DNA from 2 places in the Enterobacter cloacae complex sp. HYC033_NIDB genome. Region 1 is predicted to be linked to the other one. Evidence: predicted binding sites of a transcription regulator. Region 1 holds the regulator's gene; the other holds the start of a gene.
The links. The regulator sigma-54, encoded in region 1, starts transcription at its own class of promoters, with help from an activator protein. The targets are predictions, from matches to a motif close to GTTGGCACANNTTTCGCTNT.
Positions count from the first base shown of each region.

Region 2: the regulator sigma-54 is predicted to act here: its motif matches at 3,348-3,367, upstream of glnA (glutamate--ammonia ligase).

Region 1 covers NZ_CP115123.1:211,765-219,115, forward strand. The annotation lists gene kdsC (3-deoxy-manno-octulosonate-8-phosphatase KdsC) at 1-16, shown strand, start outside; gene lptC (LPS export ABC transporter periplasmic protein LptC) at 13-588, shown strand; gene lptA (lipopolysaccharide ABC transporter substrate-binding protein LptA) at 557-1,111, shown strand; gene lptB (LPS export ABC transporter ATP-binding protein) at 1,118-1,843, shown strand; gene rpoN (RNA polymerase factor sigma-54) at 1,891-3,324, shown strand; gene hpf (ribosome hibernation promoting factor) at 3,347-3,634, shown strand; gene ptsN (PTS IIA-like nitrogen regulatory protein PtsN) at 3,717-4,208, shown strand; gene rapZ (RNase adapter RapZ) at 4,254-5,108, shown strand; gene npr (PTS phosphocarrier protein NPr) at 5,105-5,377, shown strand; gene mtgA (monofunctional biosynthetic peptidoglycan transglycosylase) at 5,417-6,142, opposite strand; gene elbB (isoprenoid biosynthesis glyoxalase ElbB) at 6,139-6,792, opposite strand; gene arcB (aerobic respiration two-component sensor histidine kinase ArcB) at 7,025-7,351, opposite strand, start outside.
Region 2 covers NZ_CP115123.1:708,390-715,740, forward strand. The annotation lists gene O1721_RS03370 (MFS transporter) at 1-411, shown strand, start outside; gene ompL (porin OmpL) at 486-1,172, shown strand; gene typA (ribosome-dependent GTPase TypA) at 1,252-3,075, opposite strand; gene glnA (glutamate--ammonia ligase) at 3,453-4,862, shown strand; gene glnL (nitrogen regulation protein NR(II)) at 5,030-6,079, shown strand; gene glnG (nitrogen regulation protein NR(I)) at 6,091-7,351, shown strand, end outside.

The DNA of each region.
Region 1 (7,351 bases):
AGGGCAATCGATATGAGTAAAACCAGACGTTGGGTTATCATTCTGCTTGCGCTTGTCGCCCTGGTACTGATTGGCGTCAACCTCGCTGACCGCGATGATACGCAAGCGGAAGTGGTTAACACGAGCGACCCGACCTACAAAAGCGATCACAGCGACACCGTGGTCTATAGCCCGGAAGGCGCGCTGAACTATCGCCTCGTTGCTCAGCATGTAGAATATTTTTCAGATGACGGTACCTCGTGGTTTACCCAACCGGTCATGACCACCTTTGATACGGACAAAGTGCCGACGTGGTCTATCAAGTCTGACCGGGCAAAACTGACAAATGACCGTATGCTTTACCTGTATGGTCACGTTGAAGTCAACGCCCTGACCGCTGACGCGCAACTGCGAAAAATTACGACGGATAACGCCCAGATCAACCTGGTCACCCAGGATGTCACGTCGCAGGATCTAGTCACCCTGTATGGCACAACATTTAATTCCAGCGGTTTAAGAATGCGCGGGAACTTACGCAGCAAAAACGCCGAGCTGATTGAAAAGGTTAGAACCTCCTATGAAATTCAAAACAAACAAACTCAGCCTTAAAGTTGTTATCGCCAGCGCGCTGCTGGCGGCCAGTCTTCCCGCGCTTGCTGTGACTGGCGACACCGAACAGCCGATTCATATTGAATCCGATACCCAGTCTCTGGATATGCAGGGTAACGTCGTCACCTTTACCGGCAACGTCGTCATGACCCAGGGCACCATTAAAATCAACGCCGACAAAGTGGTCGTTACCCGTCCGGGCGGCGAGCAGGGCAAAGAGATTATCGATGGTTATGGCAACCCGGCCACCTTCTACCAGATGCAGGACAACGGCAAGCCGGTGAAAGGCCATGCCTCGCATATGCACTATGAACTGGCGAAGGATCTGGTCATCCTGACCGGTAATGCTTACCTGGAACAGCTGGACAGCAATATCAAAGGCGACAAGATCACCTATCTGGTGAAAGAGCAGAAAATGCAGGCCTCCAGCGAAAAAGGCAAACGCGTCACGACCGTGCTTGTGCCTTCGCAGTTGCAGGACAAGAACAACGGTCAGGCTCCGGCACAGAAAAAGAGTAACTAATTCGTTATGGCAACTTTAACTGCAAAAAACCTCGCGAAAGCGTATAAGGGCCGCCGCGTCGTCGAAGATGTCAGTCTGACCGTCAACTCCGGCGAAATCGTGGGTTTGCTTGGCCCTAACGGGGCGGGTAAAACCACGACCTTCTACATGGTGGTGGGCATCGTCCCGCGTGACGCCGGCAACATCATCATCGATGATGAAGATATCAGCCTGCTGCCGCTGCATGCCCGCGCGCGTCGTGGCATCGGCTATTTGCCGCAGGAAGCGTCTATTTTCCGCCGCTTAAGCGTGTTCGACAACCTGATGGCCGTGCTCCAGATCCGTGACGATCTGACCAGCGAGCAGCGCTCTGACCGTGCGAACGAGCTGATGGAAGAGTTTCATATCGAACATCTGCGTGACAGCCTCGGCCAGGCGCTGTCCGGTGGTGAACGCCGCCGCGTTGAGATTGCGCGCGCGCTGGCAGCAAACCCAAAATTCATCCTGCTGGATGAACCGTTTGCGGGCGTTGACCCCATCTCCGTTATCGATATCAAACGTATCATTGAGCACCTGCGCGACAGCGGGCTTGGCGTACTGATCACGGACCACAACGTTCGTGAAACGCTGGCCGTGTGTGAGCGCGCCTACATAGTGAGCCAGGGCCATCTGATTGCCCACGGTACGCCGCAGCAAATCCTCGAAGATGAGCATGTTAAGCGCGTGTACCTTGGGGAAGACTTCAGACTCTGATAGGGTAGAGGTTAAGTCACGCCGAACCGGAGAAAAACGCTCTGAACATGAAGCAAGGTTTGCAATTACGGCTCAGCCAGCAACTGGCCATGACGCCGCAGCTACAGCAGGCAATCCGTCTGTTGCAGCTGTCCACGTTAGAACTCCAGCAGGAGCTCCAGCAGGCGCTGGACAGCAATCCGCTGCTGGAGCAAACCGATCTTCATGACGAGGTAGACGCCCAGCAGACGCAGGACACAGAAACGCTCGACTCCGTAGATGCGCTCGAACAGAAAGAGATGCCGGACGAACTGCCGCTGGATGCCAGCTGGGACGAAATCTACACCGCGGGTACCCCTTCCGGGACGCGCGCAGACTACCAGGACGATGAACTCCCGGTCTACCAGGGCGAAACCACCCAGTCGCTTCAGGACTACCTGATGTGGCAGGTAGAGCTGACTCCTTTCTCCGATACCGATCGCGCCATTGCCACCTCGATTGTCGATGCCGTTGACGACACGGGCTATTTGACCGTGACGCTGGACGAGATTCTTGAAAGCATCGGCGATGACGAGATTGAACTGGAAGAGATCGAAGCCGTTCTGAAACGCGTTCAGCGTTTCGACCCGATAGGTGTCGCCGCGAAAGATCTGCGCGACTGCCTTCTGATCCAGCTTTCGCAGTTTGCCAAAGAGACACCGTGGATTGACGAAGCCCGGCTCATCATCAGCGATCATCTGGATCTGCTGGCGAATCACGACTTCCGCACCCTGATGCGCGTCACACGCCTGAAAGAAGAGGTGCTGAAGGAAGCGGTGAATCTGATCCAGTCGCTCGATCCGCGTCCGGGGCAGTCGATCCAGACCAGCGAACCGGAATATGTCATTCCTGATGTGCTGGTGAGAAAACACAATGGCCGCTGGGTCGTTGAACTGAACGCCGACAGCATTCCTCGCCTGCAAATCAACCAGCAATACGCCTCCATGTGCACCAGCGCCCGTAACGACGCTGATAATCAATACATTCGCAGCAACCTTCAGGAAGCACGCTGGTTGATCAAGAGCCTGGAGAGCCGTAATGACACGCTGCTGCGCGTCAGCCGCTGTATTGTCGAACAGCAGCAGGCGTTCTTTGAGCAGGGCGAAGAGTTTATGAAACCGATGGTGCTGGCAGACATCGCCCAGGCCGTCGAGATGCATGAATCAACCATTTCCCGCGTGACCACGCAGAAATATCTGCACAGCCCACGCGGTATTTTTGAGCTTAAGTATTTCTTCTCCAGCCACGTGAACACCGAAGGCGGCGGCGAAGCCTCGTCAACGGCTATTCGCGCACTGGTGAAGAAGTTGATCGCCGCGGAGAACCCCGCGAAGCCACTCAGTGACAGTAAGTTAACCACCATGCTGTCCGATCAGGGTATTATGGTGGCACGTCGTACTGTCGCGAAGTATCGAGAGTCTTTATCCATTCCGCCGTCTAACCAGCGTAAACAACTGGTTTGACACAACCGATAAGGAAGACACTATGCAGCTCAATATCACCGGACATAACGTCGAGATTACTGAGGCTTTACGCGATTTTGTAAACACTAAGTTTGCGAAACTCGAGCAGTATTTCGAGAGGATCAACCAGGTCTATGTTGTGTTGAAAGTGGAGAAAGTGACGCATATCTCGGATGCGACCCTGCACGTCAACGGAGGGGAACTCCATGCCAGTGCGGAAGGGCAAGACATGTACGCGGCTATCGACGGCTTGATTGATAAGCTTGCGAGACAGCTCAATAAACATAAAGATAAACTGAAACAACACTAATTGTCCGGGCAGTTAACGGGTGCAGGACGGCCTGTTGTGAAACACAACAGGCCATTTGTACAGTTAGCGCTTAGGTGAAATTATGATAAACAACGATTCCGCTCTTCAACTGAGCAATGTCCTTAACCAGGATTGTACCCGCAGTGGCGTTCACTGCCAGAGCAAAAAACGTGCGCTGGAAATCATCAGTGAGCTGGCCGCAAAACAGCTGGGTCTGCCGCCGCAGATCGTGTTTGAAGCCATTCTGACCCGTGAAAAAATGGGCAGTACCGGCATCGGCAATGGCATTGCGATCCCGCATGGCAAGCTGGAAGAAGATACGCTGCGTGCCGTGGGGGTGTTTGTGCAACTGGAAACGCCTATCGCTTTTGACGCCATCGATAACCAGCCTGTGGATCTGCTTTTCGCGCTGCTGGTTCCTGCCGATCAGACCAAAACCCACCTGCACACGCTGTCGCTGGTTGCCAAACGTCTGGCGGATAAAACCATTTGTCGTCGACTGCGCTCAGCCCAAAGTGATGAAGAGCTTTATCAAATTATCACTGAAGCAGAAGGCAATCAGGATGAGGCATAATCGGGAAAGGGCCTTCAGTACGGCTGCCCTGAGGAGAAACGGAACATGGTGCTGATGATCGTCAGCGGTCGTTCGGGGTCCGGGAAGTCCGTGGCCCTGCGCGCGCTGGAAGACATGGGATTTTACTGTGTAGATAACCTGCCGGTAGTGTTGTTACCCGATCTGGCGCGGACGCTGGCGGACAGGCAAATCTCTGCCGCCGTCAGTATCGACGTGCGTAACATGCCGGAATCGCCGGAAATCTTCGAGCAGGCAATGAACAGCCTGCCGGAATGCTTCTCGCCTCAGCTCTTGTTCCTGGATGCTGACCGCAACACGCTGATCCGTCGCTACAGCGATACACGTCGTTTGCATCCGCTCTCCAGTAAAAATCTTTCGCTGGAAAGCGCCATCGATAAAGAGAGCGATCTGCTTGAGCCGCTGCGTTCCCGGGCCGACCTGATTGTCGACACTTCCGAAATGTCCGTCCACGAGCTGGCGGAAATGCTGCGTACGCGCTTACTCGGCAAGCGCGAGCGCGAACTGACGATGGTGTTTGAATCCTTCGGCTTTAAGCACGGCATACCTATCGATGCGGATTACGTTTTTGATGTGCGTTTCCTGCCGAACCCACACTGGGATCCGAAACTGCGTCCGATGACCGGTCTGGATAAGCCGGTGGCAGCGTTCCTCGACAGACACACAGAAGTACACAATTTTATCTACCAGACGCGAAGCTACCTTGAGCTATGGTTACCTATGCTGGAAACAAACAATCGCAGCTACCTGACGGTGGCGATTGGCTGTACCGGCGGTAAACATCGTTCGGTCTACATTGCCGAACAGCTGGCCGATTACTTCCGCTCACGCGGGAAGAACGTTCAGTCCCGTCATCGCACGCTGGAAAAACGCAAAACATGACCGTAAAACAGACCGTCGAAATCACCAACAAGCTGGGCATGCATGCGCGCCCGGCGATGAAGCTGTTTGAACTGATGCAGGGTTTTGATGCTGAGGTGCTGCTGCGCAACGACGAGGGAACCGAGGCAGAAGCCAACAGCGTGATTGCGCTACTGATGCTGGATTCTGCCAAAGGCCGTCAGATTGAAGTTGAAGCCACCGGCCCGCAGGAAGAAGAAGCGCTGGCGGCAGTGATTGCCCTGTTCAACGCCGGGTTTGACGAAGACTAACGTTCGCCATGTCGGCGGGTAGCGCTGCGCTTACCCGCCCTACCTAAGATTATTTCGCTCCATAAACCCTTCCCCACCCAGCTGACGCATCTGGCGCATAATCCACGCCTGGCGGCTTCGCACGTAGCCTGACGGGGCGCTGGCCTTAAAACGCAGCGGGTTCGGCAGCACGGCGGCAAGCAGTGCCGCTTCGGACATAGTCAGCCTGCTGGCGGGCTTGCCAAAATAGCGCTGCGATGCCGCTTCGACACCAAATACGCCGTCACCAAATTCCGCGATATTCAGGTAGACGGTTAAAATGCGTTTTTTGCTCCACACCGTCTCGACGCCCAGCGTCAGCCCGGCCTCCAGCCCTTTTCTCACCCAGCTGCGACCGTCCCATAAGAACAGGTTTTTTACCGTCTGCTGAGAAAGCGTCGATGCGCCGCGGACGCGGTTTTCATGACGTTCATTATGATCCAGCGCCTTCTCGATAGCCGCCACGTCAAAACCCCAGTGCTCCGGGAATTTCTGATCTTCTGCCGCAATGACCGCCAGCCCCATCCACGGCGAGATTGCATCCATGCTGACCCAGTCAGAATGGGCAACATAGCCAAAATCCCCAGAGAGCCAGGCGCTAATCTGCCGCTCTGCCATCACGGCCGAGAACGGGACGGGCAGGATGCTGAACAGCGCAATACCGCCGCCCCAGAACACGGCCAGGACCAGCACAATACGCAGCAGGATCCGTTTTAACCACCCGCCGGGGGAGAATTTACGACTCATTCGGTCAGGACCAGCACTCTGTCCACCAGCTTTTCAATGCCTGCGGCAGCCTCGGCGATGTTCTGCGCCAGCATATACGCTGGCGTGGTGATGATCTTGTTGTCCTCGTCCACCACAATGTCGTCTACCGGACATGGCACGTGTTCGCCGCCCATATCCTCGACAATCTCAGCGGTATCAATGTCGGTTCCGATCGTGAGCCGCAGCGGGAAATCAAAAATTTTCGGCAGCATGGCCGGCGCAATGCAGATAAAGCCCTGCGGCTTACCTGCCGCATGCATCGCCAGCGATAGCGCTTTCAAATCGGGATCGACATGACACGCCGTGCCTTCCGTTGCAAACGTGCTCAGGTTTTTCGCCGCGCCAAAACCGCCCGGCACGATGAGCGCATCAAGCTCAGCGGCATCGGCCTGTGCCAGCGGGTGAATATCGCCGCGCACAATACGCGCCGCTTCAATCAGCACGTTACGGCTTTCCGCCATTGGCTCGCCGGTGAGATGATTAATCACGTCTGCCTGGGTTTTATCCGGGGCGAAGCAGATAACGTCTGCCCCCTGGCGCGATAATGCCAGCAGCGTTAATACGGTTTCATGTATCTCTGAACCATCGTAAACACCACATCCGCTCAGCACGACACCAATCTTTTTCATTCTGACGATCCTTCTATGCAACTCGCTGAAGCACATTAAAAATTCTGATTAAAACGCTATGCTTCACACATTTCACTGATTCATGTAACAAACTGTTTAAGATTTGCTATCTTATCTGCGTGCGGCCTCAATTTTCAGGCGGCGTCCATGCGAAAACAACCCATAAAAATCAGGCGCAGCCACGATTTCCCTGGTGTTGGCGCAGTATTCGCGCACCCCGGTATAGCCGGGGTCATTTTTTTCTGGCATCCACCCAGGCTTTCAGCACTGCCACATCGTTTTGCCACTCTTGTTTCATCTCTTCGACCCAATCACCTACGTTATCTTCCCAGGCAGGTAAATCAGGAGACTGAATCTGTTGGCCCAGCTGCTGGAGATGGCGTAACCCGACAGATCCTGCCGCGCCTTTGATTTTATGTCCCTCTTCGACGATGCCCTTCTGGTCACGCGCCGTCAGGTTGGATTCGAGCACGTTCAGATAGCCCGGCATCATTTTTTCGAACACGGCGAGGCCATCGGTGATCAGTTTTGGTCCCACCAGATCGATATACTGCTCCAG
Region 2 (7,351 bases), 500 kb from region 1:
TTCGGCACCGCGTTTGTGAACAGCCTGAACTGGGCGCTGGTGCCGGATACGGTTGATTACGGCGAGTGGAAAACCGGGATCCGCGCCGAAGGGTCGGTGTATACCGGCTATACCTTCTCGCGCAAAATCTCCGCGGCGCTGGCCGGTTTTCTGCCCGGTATCATGCTGACCCAGATTGGCTACATCCCGCATGCCGTGCAGAGCGCGGGCACGCTGCTGGGGTTGCGTCAGCTTATTTTCCTCTGGCCGTGCGGCCTGGCGATCGTTGCCGCCGTGACCATGGGGCTGTTTTATAAACTCAACGAAGCGCGCTTCGCCTTTATTATCGAGGAGATTGGAAAACGGAAAAAACAGACAGCAAATACCCCTGAGATAACCACCAACAATAAAGCGTCAGCAGTCACTTTATAACAATAAATCCGGCCACTATGTCCTTCCTGTTTATCAGGAGGGAGGCCTTTCTGTACCTGATACATGGACAAATTATGAAAAGAATCATTACTGTACTGATCGTGTCGTCTGTGTCCTGCCCGGTTTTTGCCGGGGCCTATGTCGAAACGCGCGAAGCCTACAACACCGCCTCTGAGCTGCACGAAGTGATCCTGCGTGCAGGCTATAACTTCGATATGGGCGCGGGACTGATGTTCACCAACGCTTATAACGTGGGGAAATGGGACGAACTGAAACACAGCTATAACGAAATCGAGGGGTGGTATCCACTCTTCAAACCGACCGACAAACTGACCTTCCAGCCCGGCGGCTTGATTAATGACAGCAGCGCAGGATCAGGTGGCGCGGTTTATTTAGATACTAACTATAAATTTACGGACTGGTTTAATCTGACGTTCCGCTATCGCTATAACCATAACAATTATGATACGCCGGACTATAACGGGCAGATGGATAAGAACGACACACATGAATTTGCCAACTACTGGAATTTCAAAGTGACGGATGCGTTTTTCTACACCTTTGAGCCGCACTTTTTCCAGCGGGTGAATGATTACCACAGCAAAAATGGCAAAGATCATCACTGGGAAATTACTAACAAGTTCAGCTATAAAATCGACAGAAACTGGCTGCCGTATCTTGAGCTACAGTGGCTGGACCGATGGAATGATTACAACCGCGAGCAGTACCGGATCCGGTTAGGGTTGCGGTATTCGTTCTAATAAAAAAGCCGCTGATCGCTCAGCGGCTTTTTCGTTGCCGGGTGGCGCTTGCGCTTACCCGGCCTACGGCATAACCGAATTAGTCTTCTTTCGCACCGCGCATTGCACGTTTACGATCGTTCTCGGTCAGGTGACGTTTACGGATACGAATTGACTGAGGCGTCACTTCGACCAGTTCGTCATCATCGATGAATTCCAGAGCCTGCTCCAGCGTCATCTTGATCGGTGGAACCAGAACCGTTGCTTCGTCAGTACCGGACGCACGCATGTTGGTCAGTTTCTTACCGGTCAGGCAGTTTACCGTCAGGTCGTTAGAACGGCTGTGAATACCGATGATCTGGCCTTCGTAAACTTCAGCACCGTGGCCCAGGAACAGCTTACCGCGATCCTGCAAACCGAACAGCGCAAACGCAACCGCTTTACCCTGACCGTTGGAGATCAGTACACCGTTGTTACGCTGGCCCACTTCGCCCGGACGAACGTCGTCGTAGTGGCTGAAGGTGGAGTACAGCAGACCGGTACCGGAAGTCATGGTCATGAACTCAGAACGGAAGCCGATCAGGCCACGGCTTGGGATCACGTAGTCGAGACGTACGCGGCCTTTGCCATCTGGATTCATGTTTTTCAGGTCGCCTTTACGCTCACCCAGTGCCTGCATCACAGAACCCTGGTGCTGCTCTTCAACATCCAGCGTTACGTTTTCGAATGGCTCTTGTTTACGTCCATCGATTTCGCGGAAGATAACTTTCGGACGGGAAACCGCCATCTCGAAACCTTCACGACGCATGTTCTCAATCAGAACAGACAGGTGCAGCTCACCACGACCCGAAACGCGGAATGCATCAGCGTCTTCGGTTTCTTCAACGCGCAGCGCAACGTTGTGCACCAGCTCTTTGTTCAGGCGGTCAAGGATCTGACGAGAGGTAACGAACTTACCTTCTTTACCACAGAACGGAGAGGTGTTGACGTTGAAGAACATGGATACGGTTGGTTCATCAACGGACAGGGCTGGCAGCGCTTCGACGTTCTGCGGATCGCAGATGGTGTCGGAGATGTTCAGTTCACCCAGACCGGTGATGGCGATGATGTCGCCCGCTTCAGCGATGTCGCTCTCGATACGCTCAAGACCCAGGTGAGTCAGAACTTTACCGACTTTACCGTTACGGGTTTTGCCTTCGCTATCGATGATAGTGACCTGCTGGTTAGGCTTCACTTTACCGCGCTTGATACGACCAATGCCGATTACGCCAACGTAGTTGTTGTAGTCGAGCTGAGAGATCTGCATTTGCAGGGTGCCTTCCAGGTCAACGTTTGGCGCAGGAACGCGGTCAACAATCGTCTGGTACAGCGGAGTCATGTCTTCCGCCATGTCTTCGTGATCCAGACCGGCGATACCGTTCAGCGCAGACGCATAAACGATAGGGAAGTCCAGCTGTTCGTCGGTCGCGTCGAGGTTAACGAACAGGTCGAAGACCTGGTCAACAACCCAGTCAGGACGCGCGCCAGGACGGTCAACCTTGTTGATCACAACGATAGGTTTCAGGCCGTGGGCAAATGCTTTTTTGGTCACGAAGCGCGTTTGCGGCATAGGGCCATCAAATGCGTCAACCACCAGCAGCACGGAATCCACCATGGACATCACGCGCTCAACTTCACCACCGAAGTCGGCGTGCCCTGGGGTATCAACGATGTTGATACGGTAGTCATTCCATTTGATAGCGGTGTTTTTGGCGAGGATGGTAATCCCACGCTCTTTCTCCAAATCGTTGGAGTCCATCACACGCTCTTGAGTTTCGGCACGAGCATCAAACGTACCGGACTGCTGTAGCAGCTTATCAACCAGGGTAGTTTTACCATGGTCGACGTGCGCGATGATGGCGATATTACGCAATTTTTCGATCACAACTTTGCCTCAGGCATTTAGAAATAGCGCGTTATTGTACACGGATTAATCGCACTACAAAACAGGATCACAAACATCCCCCGCAAACAAGTATTGCAGAGATGCTTTGTGATCGCTTTCACGGAGCGGTAAAAGGGCACTTTAACGTAAATTGCACCAATATGGTGCTCGATGTTCACACAGAAGCACTATAATGGTGCAACAAATCCAATGTGGTGCAGCCCTTCTGCACTATGGTGCGCATGATAACGCCTTTTTGGGGTGTTTTAAAAGTTGGCACAGATTTCGCTTTACAGAAATACAGTAAAAATATGGCAGCCCAGCCGATTTGAAGACCTCGTTACCACGACGACAATGACCAATCTGGAGAGTTAAGTATGTCCGCTGAACACGTTTTGACGATGCTGAACGAACATGAAGTGAAGTTTGTTGATCTGCGCTTCACCGATACCAAAGGTAAAGAACAGCACGTCACGATCCCTGCTCATCAGGTGAACGCCGAATTCTTTGAAGAAGGCAAAATGTTTGACGGCTCCTCCATTGGCGGCTGGAAAGGCATTAACGAATCCGACATGGTTCTGATGCCAGATGCAACCACTGCGCTCATTGACCCGTTCTACGAAGAACCTACGCTGATCATCCGCTGCGATATCCTGGAACCTGGCACGCTGCAAGGCTATGACCGTGACCCACGCTCCATCGCAAAACGCGCTGAAGAGTACCTGCGTTCTACCGGTATCGCAGACACCGTTCTGTTCGGGCCTGAGCCAGAGTTCTTCCTGTTCGATGACATCCGTTTTGGTGCTTCCATTTCTGGTTCCCACGTCGCTATCGATGACATCGAAGGCGCATGGAACTCTTCCACCAAATACGAAGGTGGTAACAAAGGTCACCGTCCGGGCGTGAAAGGCGGTTACTTCCCGGTTCCTCCGGTCGATTCTTCACAGGACATCCGTTCTACCATGTGTCTGATCATGGAAGAGATGGGCCTGGTTGTTGAAGCGCACCACCACGAAGTGGCAACGGCTGGCCAGAATGAAATCGCAACCCGCTTCAACACCATGACCAAAAAAGCGGATGAGATTCAGATCTACAAATACGTTGTGCACAACGTTGCGCACCGTTTCGGTAAAACCGCGACCTTCATGCCAAAACCCATGTTCGGCGACAACGGTTCCGGTATGCACTGCCACATGTCCCTGTCCAAGAACGGCACCAACCTGTTCTCTGGCGACAAATACGCGGGTCTGTCTGAGCAGGCGCTGCACTACATCGGCGGTGTTATCAAACACGCTAAAGCGATCAACGCCCTGGCGAACCCGACCACCAACTCCTACAAGCGTCTGGTCCCAGGCTACGAAGCACCGGTGATGCTGGCGTACTCTGCCCGTAACCGTTCTGCTTCTATCCGTATCCCGGTGGTGGCGTCTCCGAAAGCGCGTCGTATCGAAGTGCGCTTCCCGGACCCGGCGGCTAACCCATACCTGTGCTTCGCAGCACTGCTGATGGCCGGTCTGGACGGTATCAAGAACAAGATCCACCCGGGCGAAGCCATGGACAAAAACCTGTACGACCTGCCGCCAGAAGAAGCGAAAGAGATCCCACAGGTTGCCGGCTCGCTGGAAGAAGCCCTGCAAGCGCTGGACGCAGACCGTGAGTTCCTGACCGCTGGCGGCGTGTTCACCGATGAAGCGATCGACGCTTACATCGCGCTGCGTACCGAAGAAAACGACCGCGTTCGCATGACGCCGCACCCGGTTGAGTTCGAACTGTACTACAGCGTTTAATTGATTTGTTTTACCCGGCGCATACGCGTCGGGAGTAGTTGCCGTGGAAACTTTAGCCCATCTTCGGATGGGCTTTTTTCTCCACCAACAACCTGATCTCACGCGCTTTTTACCTCTAAAACGCTATACTGCACTAAAATAGTGCAACGACTCCAGGAGACTGCTGAATGGCAACTGGCACGCTGCCCGATGCTGGGCAGATCCTCAATTCTTTGATTAACAGTATCTTGCTGGTCGACGACGAACTGGCGGTGCATTACGCCAACCCGGCGGCGCAGCAGCTGCTCGCTCAAAGCGCCCGTAAACTGTTTGGCACGCCGCTGCCTGAACTGCTGAGCTATTTCTCGCTGAATATTGGTCTGATGCAGGAGAGTTTGCAGGCGGGTCAGGGCTTCACCGATAACGAAGTGACGCTGGTGATTGACGGACGCTCGCATATTTTGTCCCTCACCGCACAGCGCCTGCCAGATGGCATGATTCTGCTGGAAATGGCGCCGATGGATAACCAGCGTCGTCTCAGCCAGGAGCAGCTACAGCATGCTCAGCAGATTGCGGCGCGCGACCTGGTACGCGGGCTGGCTCATGAAATTAAAAACCCGCTGGGTGGCTTACGCGGTGCGGCACAGCTTTTGACCAAAGCGCTGCCTGACCCTGCCCTGGCGGAGTATACCAACGTCATTATCGAGCAGGCGGACCGTCTGCGTAATCTGGTCGATCGCCTGCTCGGGCCGCAGCAGCCGGGGATGCATGTTTCAGAAAGCATTCACAAGGTCGCGGAGCGGGTGGTGAAACTCGTCTCTATGGAGCTGCCGGATAACGTCACGCTGGTGCGTGATTACGACCCAAGCCTGCCGGAGCTGGCGCACGATCCAGACCAGATTGAACAGGTGCTGTTGAACATTGTGCGTAACGCGTTGCAGGCGCTGGGCCCGGAGGGTGGCGAAATTATTCTGCGTACCCGCACCGCATTCCAGCTGACGCTGCACGGCGTGCGTTATCGTCTGGCGGCACGTATTGATGTGGAAGATAACGGGCCGGGGATCCCGCCGCATCTCCAGGACACCCTGTTCTACCCGATGGTCAGCGGTCGCGAAGGCGGCACCGGGCTGGGGTTATCCATAGCCCGTAATTTGATTGACCAACACTCCGGCAAAATTGAATTTACCAGTTGGCCGGGACATACCGAGTTTTCGGTTTTCCTGCCGATTAAAAAATAAAGGTGACGTTTATGCAACGAGGGATAGTCTGGGTAGTCGATGACGATAGCTCCATCCGTTGGGTGCTTGAACGCGCGCTCACAGGAGCGGGATTAAGCTGCACGACGTTTGAGAGCGGCAGCGAAGTGCTCGACGCACTCACCACCAAAACGCCGGACGTTCTGCTCTCGGATATTCGCATGCCGGGCATGGACGGACTGGCGCTCTTAAAGCAGATCAAACAGCGCCACCCCATGCTTCCGGTCATCATAATGACCGCCCACTCCGACCTGGATGCCGCCGTTAGCGCCTACCAGCAGGGGGCGTTTGATTACCTGCCAAAACCGTTTGATATCGACGAAGCCGTTGCCCTGGTCGAACGCGCCATCAGCCACTATCAGGAGCAACAGCAGCCCCGCCACGCGCCGGATTTCGGGCCTACGACGGACATCATCGGTGAAGCGCCAGCCATGCAGGACGTGTTTCGCATCATCGGGCGTCTGTCGCGCTCGTCTATCAGCGTCTTGATTAACGGTGAATCAGGGACCGGTAAAGAGCTGGTCGCGCACGCCCTGCATCGCCACAGCCCGCGGGCGAAAGCGCCCTTTATCGCCCTGAACATGGCGGCGATCCCCAAAGATTTGATTGAATCTGAGCTGTTCGGCCACGAAAAAGGGGCGTTTACCGGGGCAAATACCATTCGTCAGGGACGCTTTGAACAGGCTGACGGCGGAACGCTATTCCTGGATGAAATCGGCGATATGCCGCTGGATGTTCAGACCCGACTGCTGCGCGTGCTGGCAGATGGCCAGTTTTACCGCGTGGGCGGCTATGCGCCGGTGAAGGTGGACGTGCGTATTATTGCCGCGACGCACCAGAACCTGGAGCTGCGCGTGCAGGAGGGGAAATTCCGTGAGGATTTATTCCATCGTCTGAACGTGATCCGCGTCCACCTCCCGCCGCTGCGCGAGCGTCGGGAAGATATCCCGCGTCTGGCGCGCCATTTCCTGCAAGTGGCGGCCCGCGAGCTGGGCGTGGAAGCCAAGCAGCTTCATCCGGAAACGGATGCCGCCCTCACCCGTCTGGCGTGGCCGGGCAACGTGCGTCAGCTGGAAAACACCTGTCGCTGGCTGACCGTAATGGCCGCCGGACAGGAAGTGTTGATTCAGGATCTCCCCGCCGAGCTGTTTGAAGCCACCGTGCCCGAAAGCACCGCCGGACATGCGCTGCCGGACAGCTGGGCGACGCTGCTGGCGCAGTGGGCAGATCGCGCGCTGCGTTCCGGTCATCAAA